DNA from 2 places in the Thioalkalivibrio sp. K90mix genome. Region 2 is predicted to be linked to the other one. Evidence: riboswitches for the same ligand, from Rfam matches in the RefSeq annotation. Region 2 holds a riboswitch; the other holds the start of a gene.
The links. Region 2 has a riboswitch for cobalamin ahead of TK90_RS04080 (porin). Riboswitches for the same ligand answer to the same signal wherever they lie in the genome.

Region 1: it holds a riboswitch for cobalamin, as region 2 does, so the genes downstream of both, bluB (5,6-dimethylbenzimidazole synthase) here and TK90_RS04080 (porin) in region 2, are expected to answer to the same signal.

Annotation. Positions count from the first base shown of each region.
Region 1 covers NC_013889.1:1,549,342-1,563,990, reverse strand. The annotation lists gene TK90_RS07395 (CTP synthase) at 1-403, shown strand, start outside; gene kdsA (3-deoxy-8-phosphooctulonate synthase) at 479-1,321, shown strand; gene eno (phosphopyruvate hydratase) at 1,405-2,682, shown strand; gene ftsB (cell division protein FtsB) at 2,839-3,246, shown strand; gene ispD (2-C-methyl-D-erythritol 4-phosphate cytidylyltransferase) at 3,239-3,988, shown strand; gene ispF (2-C-methyl-D-erythritol 2,4-cyclodiphosphate synthase) at 3,985-4,485, shown strand; gene TK90_RS07365 (VOC family protein) at 4,482-4,868, shown strand; gene glpK (glycerol kinase GlpK) at 4,918-6,435, shown strand; gene TK90_RS07355 (pirin family protein) at 6,587-7,435, opposite strand; gene TK90_RS07350 (hypothetical protein) at 7,495-7,884, opposite strand; gene TK90_RS07345 (ABC transporter ATP-binding protein) at 7,895-8,749, opposite strand; gene TK90_RS07340 (iron ABC transporter permease) at 8,749-9,720, opposite strand; gene TK90_RS07335 (cobalamin-binding protein) at 9,727-10,629, opposite strand; cobalamin riboswitch at 10,775-10,970, shown strand; gene bluB (5,6-dimethylbenzimidazole synthase) at 11,066-11,788, shown strand; gene cbiB (adenosylcobinamide-phosphate synthase CbiB) at 11,785-12,687, shown strand; gene cobD (threonine-phosphate decarboxylase CobD) at 12,740-13,699, shown strand; gene TK90_RS07315 (cobyric acid synthase) at 13,696-14,649, shown strand, end outside.
Region 2 covers NC_013889.1:856,047-870,695, reverse strand. The annotation lists gene gltX (glutamate--tRNA ligase) at 1-598, opposite strand, end outside; gene TK90_RS04090 (DUF4399 domain-containing protein) at 738-1,181, shown strand; gene TK90_RS04085 (cytochrome-c peroxidase) at 1,250-2,230, opposite strand; cobalamin riboswitch at 2,500-2,734, shown strand; gene TK90_RS04080 (porin) at 2,863-3,978, shown strand; gene TK90_RS04075 (cytochrome c) at 4,000-4,560, shown strand; gene TK90_RS04070 (IS110 family transposase) at 4,841-5,833, shown strand; gene cobM (precorrin-4 C(11)-methyltransferase) at 5,954-6,718, opposite strand; gene TK90_RS04060 (cobalamin biosynthesis protein) at 6,718-7,146, opposite strand; gene TK90_RS04055 (bifunctional cobalt-precorrin-7 (C(5))-methyltransferase/cobalt-precorrin-6B (C(15))-methyltransferase) at 7,176-8,411, opposite strand; gene TK90_RS04050 (cobalt-precorrin-6A reductase) at 8,416-9,216, shown strand; gene cobJ (precorrin-3B C(17)-methyltransferase) at 9,230-10,015, opposite strand; gene TK90_RS04040 (precorrin-2 C(20)-methyltransferase) at 10,012-10,767, opposite strand; gene TK90_RS04035 (precorrin-8X methylmutase) at 10,764-11,417, opposite strand; gene cobG (precorrin-3B synthase) at 11,414-12,808, opposite strand; gene TK90_RS04025 (ABC transporter permease) at 12,828-13,601, opposite strand; gene TK90_RS04020 (ABC transporter ATP-binding protein) at 13,598-14,542, opposite strand; gene TK90_RS04015 (cobalt-precorrin-5B (C(1))-methyltransferase) at 14,539-14,649, opposite strand, start outside.

The sequences.
Region 1 (14,649 bases), 690 kb from region 2:
GGACCGTGAGGGCCGCATCGAAAGGCGCGATGCCGAAAGCGATCTCGGCGGCACGATGCGTCTGGGGGCGCAGTCCGCGCGACTGGCCCAGGGTTCGCGGATTGCGGAGGCCTATGGCCGCGAAGAGGTCAGCGAGCGCCATCGCCACCGCTTCGAGTTCAACAATGCCTATCGCGAACGGCTGGAGGCGGCCGGCCTGCGCATCTCTGGTGTCTCCGAGTCCGGCGAGCTCGTCGAGGCGGTCGAACTGGCGGACCACCCGTGGTTCATCGGCTGCCAGTTCCATCCGGAGTTCACCTCGACCCCGCGCGACGGGCATCCGCTGTTTACCGGTTTCATTCGCGCCGCGCGAACCTATCAGGACGAGCGCGAGCCGGAGACCACGACGGCGCTGACGGATTAGTGCTTCCTTAACGCGCCGTACGACGACGCTTTGCGGCCGCGCCCGGAGGGTGGCGTCCGCCAGACAGGACATTGCATGCAGCTTTGCGGTTTTGAAGTTGGCCTCGATCGGCCCTTTTTTCTGATTGCCGGTCCGTGCGTGATCGAATCCGAGGCGATGGCCCTGGAGACGGCGGGTGCGCTCACGGCGATCACCGATGAGTTGGGTATCCCGTTTATCTACAAGTCATCGTTCGACAAGGCCAACCGCTCGTCGACGAAGAGCTTTCGTGGCCCGGGCATGGAAGAGGGCCTGCGCATCCTGGAACAGGTGAAGCAGCAGCTGGGAGTCCCGGTGCTGACCGATGTCCACGAGGATACCCCGCTGGACGAGGTCGCGTCGGTGGTCGATGTGCTGCAAACGCCGGCGTTCCTGTGCCGGCAGACCAATTTCATCCAGAACGTCGCGCGCCAGGGGCGCCCGGTGAACATCAAGAAGGGCCAGTTCCTGGCGCCCTGGGATATGGGCAATGTCGTGGACAAGGCGCGCGAGGCCGGCAACGAGCAGATCATGGTCTGCGAACGCGGCGTCTCCTTCGGCTACAACACACTCATCTCGGACATGCGGGGTCTTGCCCAGATGCGCCAGACCGGTTGCCCGGTGGTGTTCGACGCCACCCATTCAGTCCAGCAGCCGGGCGGGCAGGGTGCGACGTCCGGTGGGCAGCGCGAATATGTCCCCGTACTGGCGCGGGCGGCCGTCGCCTCCGGGGTGTCGGGTCTGTTCATGGAGACCCACCCGGATCCGGAGCGCGCACTCTCGGATGGACCCAATGCCTGGCCCCTGCCACGCATGGCGGAGCTGCTGACCACGCTCAAGGCGCTGGATGCCGCCGCCAAGGCGCAGCCGTTTGCCGAGGCCGAGTACGGGCTGGGTTGATTCGCGCAGGTTTGCTTAAGAGTTTCGTTTAAGTTCCGCCTGCAAACTCGAGGCGGAAGAATATATTTTTTCAAGGAGAGAGCATGTCCCAGATTGCGGAGATTCACGCCCGCGAGATCATCGACTCGCGGGGCAACCCGACGGTCGAGGCCGACGTTGTCCTGGATTCCGGCGCGATGGGTCGCGCCGCCGTGCCCTCGGGGGCCTCGACAGGGGCCCGCGAGGCGCTGGAGCTGCGCGACGACGAGCCGCGCTATGGCGGCAAGGGTGTGCAGAAGGCCGTGGGCCATGTAAATGGCGAGATCCGCGATGCCTTGCGCGGCATGGAGCTGGACCAGACCGCGGTGGACCGCCGCATGCTCGAGCTGGACGGCACCGAGAACAAGTCGCGCCTGGGCGCCAATGCGCTGCTGGCGGTGTCGATGGCGGCCGCACATGCACAGGCGGCGGACCGCGAGCAGCCGCTGTTCGAGGCGATGGGCGGCGAGCAGGCGACTCTGCTACCCGTGCCGATGATGAACATCATCAACGGCGGTGCCCATGCCGACAACAGTGTCGACATGCAGGAGTTCATGATCCTGCCGGTGGGTGCGGATTCGGTGCGCGAGGCCGTGCGCTACGGCGCCGAGGTGTTCCATGCCCTGAAGAAGGTGCTGGGGCAGCGCAATCTGGCGACGGGCGTGGGGGACGAGGGCGGCTTCGCCCCGGACCTGCCGTCCAACTCGGCCGCAATCGAGGTGATCCTCGAGGCCATCCACAAGGCGGGCTTCAAGGCCGGGCAGGACATCTGGCTGGGCCTGGACTGCGCCAGCTCCGAGTTCTACCGCGACGGTCGTTATCACCTCGACTCCGAAGGCAAGGCCTTCTCTGCTGACGAGTTCTGCGACTACCTCGCCCACTGGGTCGACCAGTACCCGATCCTGACCATCGAGGACGGTATGGCCGAGGATGACTGGGACGGATGGAAGACCCTCACCGAGCGAATGAGTGATCGCGTGCAGCTGGTGGGCGACGACCTGTTCGTGACCAACACGCAGATCCTGCAGGAAGGGATCGACAAGGGTGTGGGCAACTCGATCCTGATCAAGCTGAACCAGATCGGCACCGTGACCGAGACCCTGGAGGCCATCGAGCTGGCGCGCCAGGCGAAGTACACGGCGGTGATCTCCCATCGCTCCGGCGAAACCGAGGACGTGACCATCGCCGATCTGGCCGTGGCCACCGGGGTGGGCCAGATCAAGACCGGGTCGCTCTCGCGCTCGGATCGCGTGGCCAAGTACAACCAGCTGATCCGGATCGAGGAGCATCTGGGGTCCCGGGCGCGTTATCCCGGCATGGATGCGTTCAACGTCCGCAGATAGGGCTGCAGTTGCCTCGTTTGCCACGGTCGGGATTCACAGCCTGCGGGGCGGTTCCTGTGCCCCACGACCAATGGGCCGTAGAATGCCGAGCATGGAAGCTCGACTCTCTCCCTTGTGGCTGGCTGTGGCGGTCGGTCGTGGTCGCGGGAATTGCTGATGCGCGGGTTGCTGATCGGTCTAGCCGTGGTGCTGCTGTTGTTGCAGTGGCCACTGTGGCTGGGAGAGGGCAGCTGGCGCGATGTGCGCGACCTGCGCGAGCAGGTCGAGGAGCAGCGTGCGGCCAACGCCGAGCTGGAACAGCGCAATCAGGCGCTGGAGGCCGAGGTACTGGACCTGCGTACGGGTACCGATGCGGTGGAAGAACGCGCACGGCGCGACCTGGGCATGATCCGCGAAGACGAGGTCTTTTTCTTTGTGGTCGGCGAGGACGACGACCGGCGGCCGGTGCCGGAGCCGCTGCCGGATCCGGCGCGGGACGTGTCCCCGGGTCCCGCCGAGATCCCGGACCGCGAGCGCGAGCCGGCCACCGATACGCTGCCACCCGAGGATCCGTTTGATGGCTGATCCCGACGTGAACAACCCCTCCGCGGAACCCGCCTACTGGGCCCTGATTCCGGCGGCCGGCGTGGGCAGGCGCATGGGCTCGGACCGACCCAAGCAGTTCCTCACGCTGGGCTCGCGCACCATCCTCTCGCATACCCTGTCGATCTTTCTGGAACACCCCCGCATCCGCGGTGTGGTCCTGGTGCTGGGGCCGGATGTGGACCCGGACGCGCTGGATCTTCCGACGGCGGGCGGGCGCCTGTTTCGGGTAGCCGGTGGTGACGAGCGGGCCGATTCGGTCCAGAACGGCCTCGATTTTCTCCAGGATCGGGCTTCTCCCGACGACTGGGTGCTGGTGCACGACGCGGCACGCCCCTGTCTGCCACGCGCCGACCTGGACTCTCTTCTGAACGCGTTGCGGGACGATCCGGTGGGCGGGCTGCTGGCCACGCCCAGCACGGATACGGTCAAGTGGAGTGACGAGGAAGGGCGCGTCGAGCGGACCCTGGAACGCGAACGCGTCTGGCGCGCGCTGACCCCGCAGATGTTCCGCCTGGGCATGCTGCGGGAGGCCAATCGGGCCGCGCGCGAGGCCGGCCATCCGGTGACCGACGAGGCCAGCGCGATCGAATGGCATGGCGCCCGTCCGCGGCTGATCGAGGGCTCGATGATGAACATCAAGATCACCCGCGCCGAGGATCTGGAGCTGGCCCAGCTGTACCTGATGCAGCAGAGACGTCTGGACGGGGGTTTCCGGCCATGAGCGGCATGCGCGTGGGGCAGGGTTTCGATGTACATGCCTTCGGGCCTGGCGATCATCTGGTCCTGGGCGGCGTGCGTATCCCGTTCGATCACGGCTTTGTCGCGCATTCCGATGGCGACGTCCTGCTGCACGCGGTTTGCGATGCCCTGTTCGGGGCCGCGGGGCTGGGGGATATCGGTCGTCACTTTCCCGATACCGACGAGCGCTTTCGCGGGGCGAACAGCCGCGAGCTGCTGCGCGAGGCCCTGCGCCGGGTCCAGGAGGCCGGCTGGCGCCCAGTCAACATGGATGCGACGGTAATCGCACAGGCGCCGAAAATGGCCCCGCATGTCGCAAAGATGGAGGAGAACATTGGCGCGGACTTGGGGCTTGCGGCCGGTTGCGTGAACGTCAAGGCGACGACCACCGAGCGCCTGGGCTTTACCGGGCGCGGCGAGGGCGTTGCGGCACAGGCGGTGGTGCTGCTGGAGCCTTCTTCGGGGCTGATGCACGTATGACGGCGGCTCAGACGCACAGCGTACTGGGTCTGGATCACGTCAGTGTCGTGATCGCCGATCTGGAAGTGTCCGCGCGGTTCTACGGCGAGATTCTGGGCTTGCGACGGGTGGAGCGCCCGGATCTCGGCTTTCCGGGGCTCTGGTATGACCTGGGCGGCGGCCAGACGCTGCATCTGCTCTGCGTGCCCAATCCGGATGCCACCGAACGCGGTGTACGCGGTGGCCGAGACCGCCACCTGGCCCTGCGTGTGCACGGTCTGGAACCTTTGCTGCAACGCCTGGAGAACGCCGGGCATTCGGCCGAGCGCAGCCAGTCCGGGCGGCCTGCCGCGTTCGTCCGCGACCCGGACGGCAACACCGTCGAACTGATCGAGGCGGGCTGACCCCGCGCGGGTGCGCCGCGCCGAGTCCCCCGCTGCACGAGGAGGGAACATGGACGGCGAGTACATCCTGGCCCTGGATCAGGGCACGACCAGTTGCCGGGCGATCCTGTTCGATCGTGATGCGGCGATCATCGGTGTCGCCCAGCGCGAGTTCACTCAGCACTACCCGGAGCCCGGTTGGGTCGAGCACGACGCGATGGAGATCTGGGGCACCCAGATCGGGGCCGCACGCGAGGTGCTGGAGACCCGCGGCATCAAGCCGGCCCAGCTCGCCGCCATCGGCATCACCAACCAGCGTGAGACCACCGTGGTCTGGGACCGCGAGACGGGCAAGCCGATCCACCCGGCAATCGTCTGGCAGGACCGGCGCACCGCCAGTTTCTGCGATGAACTGAAGGCGCGCGGGCTGGAGGAGATGATCCGCAGCCGCACGGGTCTGGTGGTGGATGCCTACTTTTCCGGGACCAAACTGCGCTGGCTGCTCGACCACGTGGACGGTGCGCGCGAGCGCGCGGAGCGCGGCGAGCTGCTGTTCGGCACCATGGACACCTGGCTGATCTGGAACCTCACCCGGGGTGAGCGGCATGTAACCGATGTCTCCAACGCCTCGCGCACGCAGCTGTTCAACATCCACGAACTGGACTGGGACGACACGCTGCTGGACGCGCTGGCAATCCCGCGGGCCATGCTCCCCGAAGTCCGTGCGTCCAGCGAGGTGCTGGGGCATACGGGGACGGAGATGTTCGGCGCCAGCGAGATCCCCATCGCCGGCGTGGCCGGCGACCAGCACGCCGCGCTCTTCGGGCAGACCTGTTTCGGGCGCGGGATGGCCAAGAACACCTATGGCACCGGCTGCTTTCTCCTGATGAACACCGGCACCAAGCCGGTCGCCTCGCACTCGGGGCTGCTCACGACCGTCGCCTGGAGCGTCGATGGCCAGGTCGAGTATGCGCTGGAGGGCTCCATCTTTATCGCCGGCGCCGCGATCCAGTGGCTGCGCGACGAGCTCAAGCTGATCGACTCGGCCGAGGACTCGGAGTACTACGCGAGCAAGGTGGAAGATTCCGACGGCGTTTATGTCGTCCCGGCATTCGCGGGGCTGGGGGCGCCGTACTGGGATATGTATGCCCGCGGGGCGATTTTCGGGCTGACGCGCGGTACGCGCAAGGAACACATCACCCGCGCCACGCTGGACTCGCTGGCCTACCAGACGAAGGACGTGATCGACGCGATGGAGCAGGACTCTGGCATCGCGCTGAAAGGGCTGCGCGTCGACGGCGGTGCGGTCGCCAACAACGTGATGATGCAGTTCCAGGCGGACATGCTCGGGGTCAATGTCGAGCGCCCGGTGGTTACGGAGTCCACCGCGCTGGGGGCCGCTTATCTGGCGGGACTGGCCGTGGGTTTCTGGACGCGCGACGAACTGGAGCAAAAGAGCCAGCTGGACCGCGTATTCGAACCGCAGATGGATGCGGCCACCCGCGATCGCTATTACCGAGGCTGGAAAAAGGCCGTAAAGCGCACGATGGGCTGGGCGCGCGAGGACGACAACGAGGCGAGCGACTAGGGAAACACTGATGAACGGGTGGTCCGGGGAGCTGGCCGGCGTGGGCAGGGGCTTCGCCGCCAAGGCGGCTCCTACAGGGGGCGATGGCTTCGACAGGCAGCGCTCACTCGATCACTGTGGGAGCGGGCCTGCCCGCGAAGCCCCGGCCGGATCAGTCGATACTGGCCGGCTCGGCCGCGAGCTGGCCGGACTGGTAGTCGCTGATCGCCTGCTCGATCTCGTCGGGAGTGTTCATCACGAACGGGCCGTAGTGGGCGATCGGTTCGGCCAGCGGGCGGCCCTTGAACAGCAGCACCCGCGCATCCTGCTGGGCGATCAGGTGGATCTGCGTCTGTCCGCTCCAGGTGCCTAGCTGGCCCGTCTTCAGCCCGGTGAGCTCGCCGTCATAGACATAGGCGAGCACCCGGTCATCCAGCTGGACGGCCAGCGACAGGCGGTAGCCGGCCGGAAGGCTCAGATCCGCCATCGCCGCGCCTTCGCCGATCTGCTCCAGTGGGCCTTCGGTATCCCCGGCGCTGGTCTGCCAGGACCCGGCAATCGCCTTGAAGTGCAGCGGGCCGTCGTCTTCCGGCAGGTGGCGCATCGCGTCGGCGCGCACGTCGCGGTAGCGCGGCGGGTCCATCTTGCGCCGTGCCGGCAGGTTCACCCAGAGCTGGAAGCCGTGCAGCCCGTCTGAGTCCAGCAGGGGCATCTCGGAGTGGATGACCCCGCGCCCCGCACTCATCCACTGGGCCTCGCCGGCCTCCACGCGACCCTGATTGCCCATTGAATCCTCGTGGGTCAGGCCGCCATGGACGAGGTAGGTCAGCGTCTCGAAGCCGCGATGCGGGTGGGACGGGAATCCGCCGACGTAGTCCTCCTTCGCACTGGCCTTCAGCTCGTCGAGCATCAGGAAGGGGTCCAGGCCGCCGCCAAAGTCATGGATGCGGCGAATCTTCACACCCGCGCCGTCCTGGGTCGGGTGGGCTGTGCGTACGCTGTCCGGCGGTGTGGGGGTCATGACATCTCCTTGGGCAACCCTGCAACCATACCGACCATGAAAGCAAAAGAAAATTGCATTCAGGGCCCGTCATGGGGCGGCTGCAGCGATGTCAGCTCCAGCCAGCTATCGGCAAAGAATTCTAGGCTCTCGACGAAATCCGGGTCGTGTTCCTGGCGGTTGATGGTCAGGTGCAGCATGACCGCCTCCGGGGTCGGCGGATGCCCGGTCGTCAGGGTCCAGGCGAGTGCGTTCGGGCAGCCCGGCAGGCTGAAGCGTACCCCGCCATTGATGCACTCGCGCCGGACACGAAACTCGCCCCACAGGCAGTAGACGACCCCGGCATCCGGCCCGGCCTCTTCAACAAGCGTGTCGATGGCGGGGCAAAGCCGGGGAAGGGCCGGCACGGTCAGCTTGGCCTGCAGGGAATCGGTGCTAGCCCGCAGGGGCAGGGTGCGGAAGAACTCCATGAGGGTCGCCTTACGGGATTGTGGGCAGGAATACCGGCTGGCCGTCGATCTCGCCTACGCTCAGGGGCTGGTTGTACAGCCGTTCCAGCGCGGACGGTACCAGCATCGTTCGTGTGGGGCCCCAGCAGGCCTTGCCGTCGGGGAACATCAGCAGCAGGTGATCGCAGTAGCGTACCGCCAGGTTCACGTCGTGCAGCACCAGGATCGCGGCGCGGTCGCCCCGGGCGATGCCGCGGATGTGGTCCAGCACCGCGACCTGGTGGTGCAGATCCAGCTGGCTGGTGGGCTCGTCCAGCAGCAGGAGCCGCGGGTTCTGGGTGAGCACGGTGGCGATGGCCAGGCGCTGGCGCTCGCCGCCGGACAGGGTGTCCACCAGGCGGTGTTCCAGCGCGGCCAGGTCCATCCGGGCCAGTGCGGCGCGGGCCTGGGCGTAGTCCTCGGCGGTCTCGATGTCCCAGGGTCGCAGGTAAGGGTGGCGGCCGATCAAGGCGGTCTCCAGTACCGTTGCGGGGAACCCGTCGTGGTGCTTCTGGAACACCAGACCCAGTTCGCGCGCCAGGCGGGCACGGGAGTAGTCGGGGAGCGGGCGGCCTTGCACATGGATCTCTCCGGTGCGGGCGTCGCGCAGCCCGGCCAGGGTATGCAGCAGGGTGCTCTTGCCCGCGCCATTCGGGCCGAGGATGCCCCAGCACTGTCCCGGGTTGATGGTCAGGTCCAGGGGCGTGCCGCTGGCGCGTTCCGGGATGTCGATGACCAGATCGTGGGTCGCCAGCAGGGTGTCCGGTCCGGGCGCCTCGTGCACGCTCTCTGCACCGGGCGCATGGGGATCGCCGTGGCGTTGGGGATGGGCAGTGTGCGGAGGCATCAGCGGCTCCGGTACAGCAGGAACAGGAACACGGGAACCCCCAGCATCGCGGTGATTACGCCGACGGGCAACTGCTCCGGGGCGATCATCGTGCGGGCGAGGGTGTCGGCCAGCGTCAGCAGAATGCCGCCGCCCAGCGCCGAGGCCGGCAGGATCACACGCTGGTCGTTGCCGAAGACCAGTCGGAGCATGTGCGGCACGATCAGCCCGACAAAGCCCACCGCGCCGACCTGCATGACCGCCGTGGCTGTGATCAGTGCCGCAGCGACGTAAATCGTCCACTCCACCGGACGCACGGCCACGCCCAGCGCGGCCGCCTGCATCGGGCCGCGCGCCAGGACGTTCAGGGTCCGTCCCAGGGGCAGTGCCAGCAGCACCACCAGTACCAGCACGCCCCAGGCGGGGTACGGGTTGCGGGCGTGAGAGACATCGCCCATCAGCCAGTACAGCATTCCGGGCAGCTCCGCGGTCGGGCTTACGGCTAAGAGGAAGCTGATGACGGCGCCCCAGCCGGCCGCTACGACCACTCCGGTCAGCAGCAACCGGGTCGGGGTCCAGCTGCCGGTGCCGTGCGCGAGGCCGAAGACGATCACCGTCGACAGCAGCGCACCCGCGAATGCGGCGACCGAGACCGAGAACATCGACAGGCCCGCGAGCATGGCCAGCAGGGCGCCCACGGAAGCCCCGCCGGAGAGACCCAGCACATAGGGGTCGGCCAGCGGGTTGCGCAGCAACACCTGCATCAGAGCGCCGGCGACGCCCAGCAGCCCGCCGGCGGCGAACGCGGCCAGGGCGCGCGGAAGGCGCAGTTCCAGCACCAGCGTGCTGTGCAGGCGGCTGCCTTCGCCCTGAAGCACCGCGAGCAGGTCGCCGAGGGGGATGGCGACACTGCCGTAGGCCAGGGCGACCAGGATCGCGAGCAGTGACGCCGGGAGCAGGACCCCCGTGGCGAGGAGGAAGGAGCGGGTCACGGAGGATCAGTCCGTCCGGCGCTGGCGGGCGCGTTCGAGTTCCTCGCACATGAGCCGGGTTCCTTCGGCAATCCGCGGAGTGTGACGCTGGAGGAGCGACGGCGGGATGAAGAACAGGTTGTCGCGCTGCACCGCGGTCATGTCCTCCCATTGTTCCCAGGCAATCACCCAGTCCGGCCGGTCCTCGCCCATGCCGCCGCCAATGATCACCTCCGGGTCGGCGTCGATCACGGCCTCGCGATCCATGCGCGGTACCAGGCGGTCCAGGTGGCCGAACACGTTGTCGCCCCCGCACAGGCGGATGGCCTCGCTGATCAGGTGTTCGTCGTTGACCGTCATCAGGGGCTGCTCCCAGACCTGGTAGAACAGCGGGACCGGGTCGCGGTCGGCATAGTCGAGCCGTAGCGTCTCGATCTCGTCGAGAAAGGCCTGCACCGCCTCTTCGCCGTGTTCCTCGGTACCCGCGAGCTGGGCCATGCGACGCATGCTGGAGGCCACCCCTTCGAAACTGCGCGGTTCCGAGACATAGACATTCAGTCCCAGATCGCGCAGGCGCTCGATCTGCGAGCTGGAATTGCCACTGCGCCAGGCGACCACCAGGTCCGGGTCCATTTCGACCACGCGTTCCAGATCGATGCGGCTGTAGCCGCCGACTCGCGGGATCATCTCCGCCTCCGGTGGAAAATCGCTGTGCTGGGTGACGCCCACCAGCTTGTCTCCGGCACCGACGGCGAAGAGGACTTCGGTGATGTGCGGGGCCAGGCTGACGATGCGTTCGGCGGGCCGGTCGAGCGTGACCTCGCGATCGTCGTCGTCGGTCACCGTGACCGGCTCGGCCAGTGCCGGTGCCGCGCACAGGAGTATCGTGACAAGGAGCGTCAACTGGCGTTTTATGGCGATTAAAATCATTAAAAATCCGATGGTTGTGTATTGTTTGTAATGTAGAAAATACCGTATTTCGGGGCGCCGAACGGGTAGCGAAAGCGCTTCATCATAGCAGCAAGGGCCAGATGGTTTGGTGCCCAAATTGGTCGCGGGTGGCCCGAGCGCGTATCATGTCTCGCTTTCGCCAGGTGCCTGCAGTGCGCAGGTGAAACGGGAAGCCGGTGCAAGTCCGGCGCTGCCCCCGCAACGGTAAGCGAGCGGCGAAGCAGACTGGCCACTGGGTCCTGCACCTGGGAAGGCGTCTGCCGATCGGCATCGTCCGACGCTCGCAAGCCCGGAGACCGGCCTGGCGGTGATTCATCCTGCGACCGTGCGGCGGGCAACGGTCGAGGGCGCAGGCGTGCTGGCTTGATGCCTGTTCCTTCGTGTCTTCGCCGTGCCGTCGCCTCGACGGAACCTCATGACGGCCCCAACTCCCAACCAGTCAGAAGAGAATCCGAACGCGTTCGCCTCGGCGGAGCGTGCCGCGGTGTATCGCGTGATCGGCGAGCGCCGGGACATGCGCCATTTCCGCCCGGACCCGGTGGATGCCGATACGTTGCGGCGGCTACTGGAGGCCGCACATCAGGCGCCCAGTGTGGGCTACATGCAGCCCTGGCGCTTTCTGCGGGTGACGGACCTGCGGCTGCGCGACGCGCTGCATGGCCATGTGGCGGCCGAACAGTCGCGCACGGCCGAGGCCTGTGGCGAGCGAGCCGCGGAGGTGCACCGGCTGAAGCTCGAGGGTATCCGCGATGCCGGCGAGCTGCTCGTGGTGGCCCTGACCGACGGGCGCGAGCGCTACGTGCTGGGTCGGCGCACGATGCCGGAGATGGATCTGTGCTCCGCAGCCTGTGCGATCCAGAACCTGTGGCTGGCGGCGCGGGCCGAAGGCCTGGGCATGGGCTGGGTATCCCTGTTCGACCCGGACTGGCTGGCGCGCGAACTGGGTATGCCGGAAGGGGCCTGGCCGATCGCGATCCTCTGCCTGGGCCATGTGGATGCGTTCTACGAGCGGCCCATGCTGGAAACCGAGGGCTGGGATCAGCGGCGGCCGCTGGACGAGCTGGTGTTCGAGAATCGCTGGGAACAACAACGGGACTCGAGTGCGGATGCGCCGCGCGCGGCTCGACGCCGCGCATGACCACCTTCGCACTGCTGGTCGCCGCTCTGGTACTGGATCGGCTGCTGGGGGACCCGCGGCGAGGCCATCCGCTGGCAGGATTCGGGATGCTGGCGGCCGGGGCGGAGCGGCTCGGCCACGCGGATTCGGTCTGGCGCGGCGGCTTCTGGGTGCTGGTGCTGGTCGTGCCCTTCGGGCTGGCGGCCTGGTGGCTGAGCCGCCTCCCGGGCGGCTGGCTGGTGGAGCTGGCCGTGCTGTGGCTGGCGCTCGGCGGGCGCGGGCTGGAGGAGCACGCCCGTCGCGTGATTGATGCCCTGCAGGCCGGGGACCTTCCTGGCGCCCGACAGGCAGTGGGCATGCTGGTCAGCCGCGATACTTCGGAGCTGGACGCGTCCGGTGTTCGTGCGGCCACGGCGGAGTCGGTGCTGGAGAACGGCAACGACGCGGTGTTCGCGACGGTATTCTGGTTCCTGGTCGCGGGTGCGGCGGGTGTCGTGGTCTACCGTCTGGTGAACACGCTGGATGCGATGTGGGGCTACCGCACGCCGCGCCATGCACGCTTCGGGCGGGTCGCGGCGCGGCTGGACGATATCCTCAACTGGGTCCCGGCACGCCTGACCAGCCTGGCCTATGCGCTGGCCGGACAGACGCGGACGGCGCTGCGCTGCTGGCGCGACCAGGGCAGACGCTGGAAGAGCCCGAACGCGGGACCGGTGATGGCCGCCGGGGCAGGGGCGCTGGGGGTGACGCTGGGCGGTCCGGCGCACTATGCCGGGGGTACCGAGGATCGGCCGGTCCTCGGTGCCGGCGCCGCCCCGGGCCCGGGTGCCATCGATGCCGCACTGCGGTTGGTCGATCACGCGCTGGCGATCTGGCTGGTGGCCATCGCCACAGGAGTACTGATTCTTGTATTCGTCTAACGCCACAACCGAATCCGCGAGCGGGCCGCTGAAGCAGGTCCACGGGGGCGGTGTGCGTGCGGCGGCGGCGCATTACGGGATCCCCGAGGCGCAGTGGCTGGACCTGTCCACGGGGATCAACCCGCAGGGTTATCCCGTCGGACCGGTGCCCGCCGAGGCCTGGCAGCGCCTCCCGGAGGACGAGGACGGGCTGGAGGCCGCCGCCCGGGCGTACTACGGCGCTGCATCGTTACTGCCGGTCGCCGGTTCCCAGGCGGCGATTCAGGCGCTGCCCCGGCTGCGAGCGGGGCCTGCCCGTGTCGGGGTACTGGAGCCGAGCTACAACGAGCACGCCCGTGCCTGGCGGGCGGCTGGACACGAAGTGGTCGCGGTGAGGGAGGGCGAACTCGCCGGGGCCGCGTCCACGCTGGACGTACTGGTGCTGGTCAATCCAAACAACCCCACCGCCGCGTATTTTGCTCCCGAGACGCTGCTCGACTGGCACCGTAGGCTCGCCGAGCGGGGTGGCTGGCTGGTGGTCGACGAGGCTTTTATGGACACCACGCCCCAGCAGAGTCTGGCTGGACATACGCCGCGCGAGGGCCTGTTCGCGTTGCGTTCGCTGGGCAAGTTCTTCGGCCTGGCCGGTGCGCGGGTCGGCTTCGTTCTGGCCCCGGACGGCTGGCTGCGGCGCATCGCCGAGTTGCTGGGACCGTGGAGCGTGCCCGGTCCCGCGCGGTGGGTGGCGCAGCAGGCGCTGGAAGACCGGGCGTGGCAGGCACAGACGCGCGGGCAACTGCAGGAGGCAGGGCGCCGGCTCGAGACGCTGCTGCGGGATGCCGGCTTGCCGCCGGCGGGCGGGACGCCGCTGTTCCAGTGGTGCCGGACCGACCATGCGCAGGCGATTCAGGATGCGCTGGCGCGTCAGGGCATCCTCGTGCGTCGTTTCGACCGTCCGGCCAGCCTGCGTTTTGGCCTGCCGGGGCGTGAGGCCGATTGGCAGCGGCTGGAAACGGAGCTGCAGCAGGCATGAACGGTACAACGCTCATGGTGCAGGGGACCACCTCGGATGCCGGCAAGAGCGTGCTGGTGGCCGGGCTGGCGCGGGTGCTGCATCGCCGCGGGCTGTCGGTGGTGCCGTTCAAGCCGCAGAACATGGCGCTGAACAGCGCGGTCACCCTGGACGGCGGCGAGATCGGGCGCGCCCAGGCCCTGCAGGCCGCCGCCTGCGGCCTGGAGCCGCACACCGACATGAATCCGGTGCTGCTCAAGCCCACCTCCGATGAGGGGGCGCAGGTGATCATCCACGGCCGCCCGGCGGCCGAGCTGGATGCCCGCGCCTACCACGACTACAAGCCGGTTGCCCGCGAGGCCGTGCTGGCCTCGCATCGGCGACTGACCGCGCAGTATGCGCATGTGCTGGTGGAAGGCGCGGGCTCGCCGGCGGAGATCAACCTGCGCGCAGGCGATATCGCCAACATGGGGTTTGCCGAGGCGGTGGACTGTCCGGTGATTCTGGTCGCGGATATTGACCGCGGCGGCGTGTTCGCGCATCTGGTAGGCACGCTCGCGCTGTTGAGCGAGACGGAGCGCGCGCGGGTGCAGGGTTTCGTGATCAACCGCTTTCGCGGCGATATCAGCCTGCTGCAGCCGGGGCTGGACTGGCTGGAGCAGGAGACCGGCAAGCCGGTGCTTGGGGTGATCCCGTACCTGCACGGGTTGTACCTGGATGCCGAGGACGCCCTGCCGCGCGAGGCGGTCCCGCAGAAGGTGGCGGATGCCCTGAAGGTCGTCGTGCCGGCCCTGCCGCGTATCTCCAACCATACCGATTTCGACCCGCTGCGCCTGCACCCGGCTGTGGACCTTCGCTTCGCCGGCCCGGGCGAGTCGCTGCAGCCGGCGGATCTGATCATCCTTCCCGGGTCCAAGGCCGTGCGTGATGACCTCGCCTGGTTGCGCGAACAGGGCTGGGAGGCCGAGCTG
Region 2 (14,649 bases):
CGCCGCGGACCACGTGGGTGATCCCCATGTCCATGTCATCGACCACGACCGTCAGGTTGTAGGTCGGCGAGCCGTCGGAGCGCGCGATGATCAGGTCGTCCAGTTCGCGGTTCTGGAAGGCGACCTTGCCGCGCACCATGTCGTCGACAACCGTCACACCCTCGTCCGGGGTGCGAAAACGGATCACCGGCTCCACCCCCTCGCGCGGTTCGGTGCGGGTGCGGCAGCGTCCGTCGTAGCGTGGCTTTTCCTTGCGCGCCTTCTGCTCCTCGCGCATCGCATCCAGCTCTTCCTTGGTGCAGTAGCAGCGATAGGCGTGGCCCGTCGCCATCAACTGGTCGATCACTTCCTTGTACCGGTCGAAGCGTTCCGTCTGGTAGAACGGCCCGTGATCGTAGGTCAGCCCCAACCAGTTCATGCCCTCGAGGATCGCGTTCACCGACTCCGCGGTACTGCGCTCCAGGTCGGTATCCTCGATACGCAGCACGAACTCACCACCGTGGTGACGCGCATACAGCCAGGAGAACAGCGCGGTGCGGGCACCACCGATATGCAGATAGCCGGTTGGACTGGGGGCAAAACGGGTGCGAAAACTCATGCGGGCTACTCGTCTCGATCGGGAGGTGGAAAACGAAGGCGCATAGGGTAGCAGAACGCCACCGTACTGCCGCGCGGACCGCCGACTATACTCGTAAACGAGCCAACCGACTGCCCGCACGCGGGTCCAAGGAGCACCCATGAACACCACTCTTACTCGGCTCTCCACGCTGCTCGTGCTGACGGGAGGCCTTGCCCTGGTCGGCACCGCCACGGCCGCCGATCGTATTGCACCGCCGGATGGCGCGAAGGTCTATTTCATCAGCCCGCAGGATGGCGAAACGCTCGAAAGCCCGGTGCGGGTCCAGATGGGCCTGCGAGACATGGGTGTCGCCCCGGCCGGTGTAGAGATGGACAACACCGGCCACCACCACCTGCTGGTGAACAAGCCGCTCGACGAGGTGGACCTGGATGTCTCGCTGCCCTTCTCCGACCACAAGCGCCATTTCGGTGGCGGGCAGACCGAGGGCGAGCTGGAACTGGAACCCGGCGAATACACCCTGCAGTTGCTGTTCATGGACTACCGCCACATCAGCTTCGACCCACCAGTTGTTTCCGAGAAGATCACCATCACGGTCGAATAGTCCTGACCACGAAAAAGCCCCCTCCGTCTCCGGAGGGGGCTTGAAACACCCGATCCCAGTGCGGCCAGTTACGGCAGCGCAGGGATGTCGAAGCGCGGCATTTCGCCGGTCAGTGCATGCATGAAGGCCTCGATGTCCGCGACCTCGTCATCGCTGAACTCCATGCCCAGCATCTCCTGCCCCATGATGCGGATCGCTTCGTCCAGCGTGGCGGTCTCGCCGTTGTTCATGTAGGGGTAGGTCAGCGCGACGTTGCGCAGGGTCGGGGTCTTGAAGGCGAACTTGTCGGCCTCGTCGCCCGTGACCAGATAGCGACCCTTGTCCTCCGAGCCCGGCACCTGGATGCGGTGGAAGTTGCTGTCGGTCAATGCCGGGCCGCTGTGGCAAGCCACACAACCGTTGTCGGCGAACAGCTTCATTCCGCGCATCTGCTGCTCGCTCATCGCGCCCTCGTCCCCGGCCAGCCAGCGATCCAGCGGCGAGTTCGGGGTGTTCAGCGTGCGCTGGAAGGTCGCCAGCGCCTTCGCCACGTGGTCGGTGTTGATCACGTTGTCGCCGTCATAGTCGGGATAGGCCGCCTCGAACTTCTCCTGGTACTCGTTGAACTCCTCCAGGCGCGCGATCGCCTCCTCCAGCGGCATCGCCATCTCGATCGCATCCTGGATCGGACCGAGGGCCTGACCCTCCAGATCGTCCTCGCGACCATCCCAGAACTGGGCGGTGAAGAAGCCGGAATTCAGCACGGTCGGGGTATTGCGTTCGCCCACCTGGCCGTCGTGGCCCACCGCGCGCGGGATGCGGTCCGCCCAGCCCAGCGCCGGGTTATGGCAGGTCGCGCAGGAGATCACGCCGGAGCTGGAGATGCGCGGCTCGAAGAAGAGCATCTTGCCCAGCTCGATCTTCTCCTTGGTCATCGAGTTATCCGCCGGGATCGGCGGCAGCGCCGGCAGCGGCTCGAATACGTCGCGGTACTCGGAATAGTCAGTATCGGCCGCGGCCGGGGCCGCCGCCCCGAACGCCAGGGCCGCACAGGCGGCCAGCGCCGTCATGCGGAATCCGGAAAGCGTTTTCATACAGGTCTCCCTTGAGTAACAGATGAGTAACAGACATCTGAGAAGCGGATATCGGCGCGAACCGAAATAGACTCGGTCCAAACCACTTAAAACCCACCCTACAGACGCGGAAACCTGGTCGCGATCAAAATCCGCCCCGGAGATGATCTGCATCAATTATCAGCCTCCAGGGGAGCCGGGTTCGCCCCCACTACACCGTTTCCCGGGATACCCGGACAAACTTGACCCCCTCTTTTCCCTCCATTACGGTTCGCCCCTCTCTAGGTGCCCCGGCGCTCAGCCGCCGGGGATAATCGGGAAGCCGGTGCGCGAATCGACATTCGCAAGGCCGGCACTGCCCCCGCAACGGTAGGCGGAGACGGGCGGATCCAATGCCACTGCGGCGCATCCCCGGGATGCCCGCGGGAAGGCGATCCGCCCTGGATGCATCGCGCATCCACTTCGCGAGTCCGGAGACCGGCCTGGACGACACCCGACGCCGCGGTGGGCGGCCGAGCGGGCCAGACCGGCGTGCTCGCATCGCCCGGCCTCCCCTGCTCCCTGTCCAGCTTCCGGCGTCGTTTCATCCACGGCGTGCGGGGTCGCGCGTCCAAGGGAGCAACCCAACAATGAACCATACCCATCTCCGACCGGGACAGCATGCCGTCCCGGCCCTGGCCACCCTGTGCCTGATGACGGCCGCGGGCATCGCGCCGGCACAAGCCGGCTTCGAATTCGGCGACGCGGAAGACGGCCTGCAGGTCACCCTGGATCCGCTGATCCAGGGCCGCTACAGCTACGAACGAGACCCGGATGGCTCCAGCAGCGAATTCGACTTCCGTCGTGCCTGGCTGGACACCTCGGGCACCCTGTTCCACCCCGATCTGAGCTTCCGCCTGCAGCCGGATTTCAGCAGCGGCGAGCTGTCCATGCGCGACATCTGGTTGCAGTACGCACTGGGTGAACACCTGGGCCTGCGGGCTGGCCAGTTTACGGTCCCCTTCGGCCTGTCGCGGGATATCGGCGGACCCAACCGCCTGTTCACCGAACTGAGCATCGCCGGCAACCAGTTCGAGGTTCCGGCCGGCCGCGACACCGGTATCGCCCTGCTGGGCGGCGCCGGCGACAACCGGGCATGGGCCATCGGCGTGTTTGACGGTCGCGGGCGTCTGGATCAGCGCGACGATCGCCCCTCCACATCCGGCCACCTGTTCAGTGCGCGCGGCGCGTGGGCCCCGGTCGGCGCAGTCCCACGTGACAACACCACGTTAGGCCAGGCCGTGGAGCGCACCGTCGCCCTGGGCGCCGGCGTACAGGCCGCCAGCCGCAACCACCTGCGCGACTGGAGCCGCGGCATCGAAGACACGGTGGCCAACCAACGCGCCGACTGGATCACCGCCACCGCCGACGCGGTGGTCAAGTTCGCCCATACCTCGCTGTCGCTGGCGGCCTTCCGCCGCGATGTCTCCCCCGACCGCACCGCGAGCTACCACGACCTGGGGGCCGAACTGGAACTGGCGCAGTCGCTGCCGGTGGAGGGACTGGAGTTCGCCGCGCGCCACGCCGTATTGCGCCACGACGCAGGCGACGATCTTGGCACTGACGAGCGCTGGCAGCGTGAATGGGGTGCCGGCCTCAACTGGTATCACCGTGGCCAGCGGCACAAGACCCAACTGATGTGGCTGGACCGCGACACCGACACCTCGGACTGGGAGCTGCACCTGCAGCACCAGTTCCGCTTCTGAGAAATGACCGGGAGAATCGACATGAACTGGATGCAACCGATCCACCACCCGTTGAGAACCACCCTCTTTGCGATCCTGTTGCTGGCTGCCACCGGCAGCCCGGCCACCGCGGAGGTCACTGTCACAATGCCGGGCCCCTGGGGCGACTATGACGAGACCCTGGACGATCCGGCCAAAGTGGATGCGACCGAGGCCTTCCAGCGCTTCCGTCAGCAGAGCATGCAGGGCACCTCGGCCACCTACCGCAGCATCGAGCAGATCCTGCGTTATGACGCACCATTCGCCGAACGTCTGCCCGGTCTGGCCGAGGAACTGGCGCGCCGCGCCGACGACATCGAAACCTGGTTCGCACGCGAGACACCAGCGCGGGACGGCGAACCCGGGGCCCTGCCCGCGGCCTGGGAGGACCCGGAGTTCTCCGAGTACAAGGCAGCCTACCGCGAGGCCGCCGAACGACTGCAGCGCAAGGTGGAGTCGGCCGACGACCTGGAGAACGAAGACTTCCAGCTTCGCGCCACCGAGGCCCTGAACGGCGTGCGCCACCATTGTCTGGCCTGCCACGACAACTACCGCCGCCGCTAAACCGGCCGGGAACCAAGGGGCCGCCGCATGGCGGCCCCTTGCCATGACCCTGATCGGGAAGAAACCGCCTTCGCCTGCAAGCAGACTCCTTGTGTCTTGCGGTTCACGGATCGCTACCATGAACCGTATTGGGCTCGGGTAACCCGTCAGGCTCCTGAGGTCACGAACCTGTTCTGTAGATTGGCCCCCGAGTCCTTTCTCATCTCGAAGTTTGAACGGTATCCAAGACCCCCCTCCGTGACGGACGGGTGAGGCTGTACGGACAAGGCGAGAGGACGAGATGGCTCATATTGGCGTTGATGTTAGCAAGAACAAGCTCGACTGCATGTGGGTCCGGGATCTGGAGGCGGGCAAGGTGAAGCCCAAGGTGTTCCCGAACCGCCAAGACCAGTACCGGGAGCTGCTGCACTGGCTCGAGCGCAACACCGGCGAGACCCCCGAGGGGCTCCATGTGTATCTGGAGGCCACCGGCATCTACCACGAGCCGCTGGCGTACTGGCTTCATGATCAGGGGGTGCAGGTCCACGTGCTGAACCCGGCCCAGGTGCGTTCGCATGCCAAGGGCATGGGGGTGCGCAACAAGACCGACCGCAAGGACAGCATGATGCTGGCCCGCTACGGCATCGAACGCGCACCACGACGCTGGCAGCCCGAACCGCCGGAGGTGCGGGAACTCAAGCGCCTGCTCAGCCGCCTGGAGGCTCTGGAACAGGATATGCGGCGCGAAGAGAACCGCCTGGAGAAGGCGCGTTTCAGTGAGGACACCCTCGCTCAGGCGTCGATCGACAACGTCCTGCAGGCCCTGCGTGAGGAACACCGTCGGCTCCAGCAGCAGATCGACGATCACTTCGACGCCCATCACCACCTGAAGCGGGATCGGACCTTGCTGGAGAGCATCCCCGGCATCGGCCGCGTGCTGTCGGCCTCGATGACCGCAGCGCTGCGCAGCCGCGCGTTCACGAGCGCTCGACAAGCGGCGGCGTTCCATGGGCTGGCACCGGTCCTGGAAGAATCGGGGACCACGGTCCGGCGGCCCTCGCGGTTGGCGAAGATCGGTTCCAGCCGACTGCGCAAGGCGCTCTACATGGCGGCGGTGGTGGCGACCCGGTACAACCCGGACGTGCGACACCAGCATCAACGTCTGCTGACACGCGGCAAGGCCAAGATGTCGGCGATCGGGGCGGCTATGCGCAAACTCCTGCACATCGCCTTCGGTGTGCTCAAATCCCAAACCCCGTATCAAGCCCGCCATGAAACCCCTTGCACCCCGTAGGGCAAGACGGTATCTACAGGTTCCTGGCGATGTGGGAGCCTGCTTGCAGGCGAAAAGCCCCGTGTCCCACAACACCCACCGGCGTTATCCCTGCCTGCGGAAGATCAGGGGCGCCACCGCTTAGTCCCCGTCCATGCCGCGGTAACGGCGCACGTGCGACGGGTCGTACAGCGCACTGTCGCGAAAATCCCCCGGGTCCAGCGCCGGCCCCACCAGGATCAGCGCCGAGCGCCGCGTGGTCAGGGCCTGCGCCCGTTCCGCGATAGTCCCCAGCGAACCGCGCACCACGGTCTCGTCCGGCCAGCTGGCGCGAAACACGATCGCCACCGGGCAATCGCAGCCATAGTGCGGCCGCAGGTCTTCGACCACGGTCTCGATATTGTGCAGCGACAGGTGGATCGCCAGGGTCGCCCCGGTGGCGGCAAAGCTCGCCAGCCGTTCGCGCTCCGGCATGGAGGACGCCCGCCCCGGCGTGCGCGTCAGCACCAACGACTGCGCCACCTCCGGCACCGTCAGTTCCCGCCCCAGGGTCGCCGCGGCGGCAGAGAACGCCGGCACTCCAGGCGTGATGCTGTAGTCGATCCCGGCCGCCTCCAGCCGGCGGATCTGCTCGCCCAGCGCGCTGTAGACCGAAAGATCGCCGGAGTGCAGGCGCGCCACGTCCTGGCCCGCCGCGTGGGCGCGTTCGATCTCCTCCATGATCGCGTCCAGCGTCAGTGGCGCGGTGTTGACCACGCGCGCCCCCTCCGGGGCATGTTCCAGCACCACCTCCGGCACCAGCGAACCGGCATACAGGCATACCGGGCAGGCCGCGATACGATCGCGCCCGCGCAAAGTCAGCAGATCGGCCGCACCGGGCCCCGCTCCGACAAAATGAACCGTCATCAAAACTCCTCGAAATTCCCGTCTGTCCCGTTCACCGTCCGCACGGCCACCGCGCAGCTCGCCCGTGCCGAGAGCCGCCGCGGCAGCAGCAGGCGCGCCCCGTCGCCGGCCACCGCCAGCGCCGCCGCCTCCGCCACCGAACCGACCCCGGCGGCGGCACGCGAGCGCGAGGAGTCCGTGGACAGGGCAGCGTCGCGCGCGGCCAGCGCGGCCGCCGACGCGAACACCGGCTCCAGCTCCAGGTCGCGCGCGGCCGTCCACAGCGCCGGGCTGTCGCCCTTGTGCCCCGGGGCCGCCAGCTGCCGGGTCTCGATCGCCTCGCCGCCCCCCGCCCGCAACACGGCGTGCGCCTCGGCCAGCACCTCGCGGACCAGTGCCTCCAACTCGCCGGCCGTGCAGGCCGAGGCGAAGCCGACGCCGGGGGTCACCCGGACACGCGCCCCGCTCGGCGTTTCCCTCAGCCCCGGCGCAGGGACCACAGGGTCACCGGCCGCAGCGGCTTCCAGCCGGCCATGCCGCCCAGCGGCTCCGAGCGACTGACGTTGATCCGCGTGAGCTCGCCGCCGTGGCGCTCGTGCGCCGCCGCCAGCACCGCATCACCCTCCACCGTCACGCTGCTGGCGACCAGCCGCCCCCCCGGGCGCAAACGCTCCACGCAGTGTTCCACCAGCCCGGGCGTCGTCAGCCCACCACCGATGAAGATCGCGTCGGGTGGCGGCAGGTATTCCAGCGCCTCCGGCGCCCGCCCGTGGATGGGACGCAGCGCCGGCACTCCCAGCGTGCTCGCGTTGCGCGCGATGCGTTCCAGGCGCTCCGCGCGCGGCTCGATGGCCACGGCGGTGTTGGCCGGATCCGCCAGCATCCACTCGATGCCGATGGCACCGGAGCCGGCGCCCACGTCCCACAGCCGCTCGCCGCGACCGGGCGCCAGCAGGGCCAGCGCCACCGCCCGCACCTCGCGCTTGGTGATCTGACCGTCCTGCTCGAACTGCGCCTCCGGCCGGCCGGCACTGGCCGCCAGCACCTGCGCCGCCGGATCGGCCCGGCATTCCAGCGCCACGGTGTTCAGCGCCTCGATCGCGACCTCAGGCCAGGCCCCGGCCCGCGCGCGGACGGCCGCCTCGCGGTCCGCACCCAGGGACTGCAGTACGGTCAGGGTGGAATCGCCGAAGCCGAGCCCGGTCAGCCAGTGCGCCAGTTCCGCCGGGGTATCCCCGTCGCGGCTCAGGACCAGCAGTCGCGCGCCGTCATGCAGCCAGGGCCGCAGCGCCTCCATCGGCCGGCCGTGCACCGACAGGCAGCGGGTCTGCTGCAGCGGCCAGCCCATGCGCGCAGCAGCCAGACTGAACGCCGAGGGCGCCGGCCAGACGCAGGTCTGCGCGACCGGAAAACGCCGCATCAGGGTCGCGCCCACCCCGAACCAGAAGGGGTCGCCGCTGGCGAGTACGCACAGCGGCTGCCCGGCGCGCGCCTCGATCCAGTCCAGCGCAGTCTCCAGCGGCGACGGCCACACCAGGCGCTCCTGCCCCGGCCGCGCCGGCAGCATCTCCAGATGCCGCGCGCCGCCGATCACCGTCGCCGCCGTGTCCAGCGCCATGCGGGCATCGGGGGCCAGCCCGGCGAGCCCCTCCGCGCCCACACCGACGATGTTCAGCCATGGCGCTCGCTCCTCGTTCGTGGCTAGACTGGTCATCCTCATGAGCTCCCGTTCATCCTCCGATACCGGCCCCGGGGCGGCGCGCACACGGCAGATCCTGCTGCTGGGCGGCACCACCGAGGCCGCGGCGCTGGAACCGCTGCTGGACGGCCACCCGCGGCTGCACGCCACCGTGTCGCTGGCCGGACGCACGCGCAGGCCCGCGCCCTCGCGACTGCCTCGGCGCACCGGCGGGTTCGGCGGCGCCGAGGGCCTTGCCGCCTGGCTGCACGAACACGCGGTCGACGCCCTGGTGGACGCGACCCACCCCTTCGCACGGCAGATCTCGGCCAACGCCGTCACGGCCGCACGCAACACCGGCATCCCGCTGGCCCGCCTGACCCGACCGTCGTGGGAGGCCGGACCGGAGGACCGCTGGATCCGCGTGCCCGACCTCGCGGCCGCCGCCCGCGCCCTTCCGGAACTCGGCCGACGCGTGCTGCTGACCACCGGCCGCCAGCACCTGGAGGCCTTCGAGGCCGCGCCCGAACTGGACTACGTGATCCGCACCATCGACCCGCCCGAACCGCCGCCGGCGCTGCCGCGGGTCACCTGGATCCACGCCCGGGGTCCGTTCACGGCCGAAGACGAGGCGCGCCTTTTGCGGGAAAACACGATTGACGTGCTGGTGACCAAGGACAGCGGCGGCGATGCCACAGCCGCCAAGCTGCAGGCGGCCCGCGAACGGGGTATGCCGGTTGTGATGGTGGAGCGCCCGCCGGACGCCCCCGGGGTACCGCGATTCCACGCCCCGCAGGCGGTACTCGGCTGGCTGGAGGATCTCCCGGACGCGCACGGCTAACGCGGCTCCCGCCTCATTCCGCGGACTCGACATAACGCGGGGTGTACACGTGGCGCCGGCCGGAGGGGCGCTCCAGCACCCGGGTGGAGGCGGCGCCCACGATCACCAGCGTGCTCATGTTCGCCATCGTCGGGTCCACCTCGCCGAGAGTGGAGATCTGCACGTCTTCGCGTTCGCCGCGTCCCACCGCGGTGGCCAGCATGACCAGAGTGTCCGGACCCTGGGCCTCGCGCACGATGCCCAGGGCCTCCCCAAGCTGCCATGGTCGCGCGCGCGAGATCGGGTTATAGAACGCCATGGCGAAGTCGGCCTCGGCCGCCAGCCGCACCCGGCGCTGGATCAGCGACCAGGGCTTGAGGTTGTCCGACAGCGAAATCACGCAGAAATCGTTGCCCAGCGGCGCACCCAGCCGCGCGGCGGCGGCCTGCATCGCCGAGACCCCGGGAGTCACGTCCACCTCGACTCCCGCCCAGCGTTGTGCCTGCGCCCCTTCCAGCGCCTCGAAGATCGCCGCCGCCATGGCGAATACACCCGGGTCACCCCCCGAGACCACGACCACGTCCCGCCCCTCGGCGGCCATGTCCAGGGCATGGGTCGCACGCGCCAGTTCCTCGCGGTTGTCCGAGGCGTGCACACGGTGATGGGCGCTCGCAATCCGTTCCAGGTACGGCCCGTATCCCACCAGATCGGTCGCCGCTTCGAGACGGGCAGCGACCTCCGGCGTGATCCATTCCGGCCCGGCTGGCCCCACCCCAACCACACTCAACCGACCGACCGGCTGGCCGCCATCCCCGCTCATCGCCGAACCCCGCGCCCGGGAATCACAATCATCGAGAAATAGGGCACCCGCTCCGGGATCTCGAACAATGGCAGGACCCGCTCCTCGGCGGTGCTGGCGCGTTCCACGTACCAGGCGCGCTCGTCCAGCCCCAGCTCCTGAAGGACACCGACCACCGCATCGCGATGGGTTCCGACCTTCATAATGACCGCCGCATCGGTCCCCTGCAGGGCCTGGCGCAGATCGTCGATCGGCATCGTGCCAGGGATTACCGTCAGCAGGTCATCGCGCATAGTCAGCGGCGTCGACAATTGCGCAGCCGAGGCCATCATCGAGGTCACGCCGGGCACCACGTGGGTGGGAAACCGATCCTTCAGCCGCAGGTACACGTGCATGAACGATCCGTAGAAGAACGGATCGCCCTCGTTCAGCACCACCACCGAACGTCCGGCTGCCAGTTCGGCGGCCAGCTGCTCGGCGGCGGCGTCGAAGAACTGCTCGATGCGGCGGCGATACTCGTCGGAGCCGTGCGGGATCTCGTTGGTCACCGGATACTCCAGCGGAATCTCCTGCTGCCCCGTACCCAGGTGGGCGTCCACGATGGCGCGCGCCTGGCCACGACCGCCTCGGCGACAGAAGTAGGCCACCACCGGGCTCTCGGCAATCAGCCGCGCGGCCTTCAGCGTCAGCAATTCGGGGTCACCGGGCCCGGTGCCCACGCCGTACAGACAACCCGCGGTCTCGGGTTCATGCAGGTTGGGGGATGTCGTCATATCCGGTCACTCGCGAAGGCGTTGATGGCCGCCGCGGCCATGGCACTGCCACCCCGGCGTCCGAAGATGGTCAGGTAATCGAGGTTCAGCGGGCTGGTGGCCAGCGCCTCCTTGCTCTCCACCGCGCCAACAAACCCCACCGGGATACCGAGCACGGCGGCCGGCCGCGGCGCGCCCTGGTGCAGCATCTCCAGCAGGTGAAACAGTGCGGTGGGTGCATTACCGATGGCCACGACCGCACCCTCCAGATGCGGTCGCCACCATTCCAGCGCCGCCGCCGAACGCGTGGTGCCCAGGCGCTCGGCGGCCGCCGCCACACCCTCCTCCCGCAGGCTGCAGATCACCGGGTTGTCCGCCGGTAGCCGGGCCCGAGTGATCCCGTGCGCCACCATGTTGCTGTCGCACAGGATCGGCGCACCGGCGGCCAGCGCCTCGCGGGCCGCCCGGGCCACGCCGGCCGAAAACCCGACGTCCCGCGGCAGGTCGGTCATGCCGCAGGCATGGATCATGCGCACCACCGCAGGCACCAGCTCCTGTGGGAAGCGGTCCAGTTCCGCCTCGGACCGGATAATCGCGAAGGACTCCCGGTAGATGGCCGCCCCGTCGCGGATATAGTCGGGTACGGCCCCGGCCGCATCGCTCTGCGTCATGCTGAATCTCCGTTGTTCATCTTCGCGTTCATACGTCTCGTCAGCGCTGTTCCCTCCAACCGTTGCATGGCCTCGATCCTCGACTCATTCCCGCCATCCTCTTCGCGGGCGATAGCATCGAGGGCCGCGAGGGCCGGCTCGACCTGCCCCGACTCCAGCCTCGTCAGGACGGTCTCCCATCGCGCGGGGGCGCGTTGCAGCGCCAGCTCATAGCGGCCTTCCCACGCCGTGAGCAGGACCTGCGCATTCGCGGGACGCCCACAGTGCTTGTCGCAGCCACTCACATGCACTTGCCCGCCCCCCGCAAGCAGCCCGCAGGCAGCGGCGACGGCTGCCTCTGCATCCGCCCGCGTGGCGGTACTGCCCGCGGAGCAACCCGCCTGCCCGATACAGGCACTCACCGCCAGGCGCGGGTCGTTCGGATCGGCCACACCGCCCCACTCGGCGACGCGGTCCGGTTCCACCGGGGGCGCCCCGGTCAAAAGCAGGCTGCGCCAAGGTGTCAGGCACAGGCGTCCGTCGTGCGCCCGGATATGTTCGGCCAGTCCCTGCAGAGCCTCGGCGCGCAGGGCCCCGAACGGAAACGCGATCCCGAAGGCGCGCCCGTTCAGAAGCGTCCCAATCCCGGCATCCGCATATCCGGGGATCCGTGCCGCGACCCCGTCCCCGCCCGGGAGCACCCGCTCCAGCCCCGGTGGGGCCAGCGCCTCGGGGCCAAACCGGGCCACGGCACCGGCCACACGCCCTGGCGGATCCACATCGCCCTCGCGCAATACCACGAAGCGTTCGAGCACCGCGAGGGCGACGTCCACCACATTCTCCGCGCGTGTCCAGCCCAGCACCGTGGCCGTGCGACTGGACGCCCCCAAGGCCACTCGGAACCACACCCCTCCCAGCGCCGTACAGGCCTCCAGTCGCAAATCCGCCGGCACCCCATCCAGCGGCAAACCGCCACCCGCCTCCACCAGCACCCCCACCTTCGGGGGCAATGCCCTCAGGCGCGGGTGCTCCCCCAGTGCTCGCACGAGATCCCGCGCGACCGGCTGCACATCCATGGCCGCCTCCGGGTCGATATCCGTCACCGGGGCCGCCAGGACATTGCGCACCGCTTCCGCCGCAGGGTCGCGATCTGCCAACCCCGCCCCCTCCAGCTCGGCGCGCGCCGGCTCCAGCCCCGCCGCGTCCAAACCACGCAGCTGCAGATTGCCGCGGCTGGTCAGCTCGAGAACACCGGACCCAAAGCGCCGCGCCACCTCCGCAATGGTCTCCGCCTGCCCCGCATCCAGCCCCCCGATCGGGTGACGCACCCGCATCAACAGACCGTCCCCGGTGGCCATCGGCGCGGCTACCCCCGGACAGGCCCGGCGCACCCGCGAATGATCGGCACTCATCGCTGCACCCCGCCCCCACTCATGTCCGGATCCGCACGCCGCGGGCCACCAGGGCCCAGGCCAGCACGCCAACGACAAGGGTTGCCCCTGCGAGGACCCAGAAGGTCGCGGCCCAGGCAAAGGAACCGGTCCCCAGCAGGCCGTAGCGAAAGCCCTCGATCATGTAATAAAGCGGGTTGAGTACGGCCAGGGACTGCCAGGGCTCGGGCATCCGTTCTACCGGGTAGAACAGGCCGCCCAGGTAGATCAGCGGGGTCAGCACGAACGTGGCCACCACAGAGGTATGGTCGAAGCTGCGCGCATACAGGCCGTTCAGGAGCCCGGCCAGGGCGAACAGCAAGGCGCTGATCAGCGCGATCCCCAGCGTGGCCGCCAGATGGTGCAACTGGAAATTGGCAAACGGAATCGCGACCAGCGCGACCAGCGCCCCGGCCAGCAGGCCTCGGATGACACCACCGGTGGCGAAGCCGGCCACAATCAGCCAGGCGGGCAGCGGCGCGACCAGCAGCTCCTCGATATGCCGCTGCAGGCGCGCGCCGTAAAACGCCAGGGTCACATTGCTGTAGGCATTGGTGGCAACCGCCAGGATGATCAGGCCGGGCAGGATGAAATCGGCGTAGTCGACCCCCCGCATGGTGCCCAGCTCGCGCCCGATCAGATGACCGAAGATAACCAGGAACAGGACGGTCGTCACCACCGATGGCAGGAGGTTCTGCACCCAGGCCCGCAGGAACCGGCGCACCTGCTTGACCACCATCCCGCGATAGGCGAATGCATAGGCCGCGAGTCTCATGCCCCGGCCCCTTGCAGTGCGTCCGCGCGTTTCGCAATGCGCTGCAGGAACAGCGACTCGAGCCGGTTGCGCTTGTTGCGCAGTCCCGCGACCCGGACCCCGCTTCCGCCCAGGCGATCGAACAGGTCATTGACCTCCATGCCCTGCGGGAGATCGATCTCCAGGGTCCAGGCATCCACCAGACGGGTCGCCAGCCCCTCCAGGACCGGGGCCGCGTCCAGAGGCGCGTTCAATTCCAGCACCAGCGTCTGCACGTTCAGCCCGTGCAGCAGTTCGCCGGTCTCGCCACGCGCGACGATCTCGCCCTGATCCAGGATCGCCAGCCTGTCGCACAGGCTCTCGGCCTCCTCCAGATAGTGGGTGGTCAGGAGAATCGTCACGCCATCCGCGTTCAAGCCGCGCAGCAGCTCCCAGGTTGCATGGCGCCCCTCCAGGTCCACCCCCGCCGTCGGCTCGTCCAGCAACAGCACGCGAGGGCCGTGTACCAGGGCGCGGGCAACCATCAGCCGCCGCTTCATGCCGCCCGACAGGCCCCAGGCCGACTGTTCGCGCCGGTCCAGCAGACCCGCCTGTTCCAGCACCTCGCCGGTTCGCTCGCGCGCCCGCCTCGGGGACAGCCCGTAGTAGGCCGCCTGGGCCTCGACGATCTCGCCCACCGGTTCGAAGCTGTTGAAATTCACCTCCTGCGGCACCACACCCATGCACGCCTTCGCCGCGACAGCCTGCGTGGCCACATCGTGCCCGCAGACCCGGATCGAACCGCGATCCGCCCGCACCAGCGTGGTCAACAGCCCCACCAGGGTGGTCTTGCCCGCCCCGTTCGGACCCAGCAGGCCGAAAAAGCTGCCCGCCGGCACTTCCAGATCCACGTTCGCCAGCCCGACCCGGCCACCGGCGTAGCGCTTGGCTACCGACTGCAGGGCGATCGCCGCGGCCGTCATGGCGCAAGGCCCCTGGCGCCATCGGCAAACCCGACGATGCGCCCCGCCCGATCCACCGCGCAGACCTCCAGCGCCGTGGTCTCCGGCAACATCCCGCGTGCCCGCTG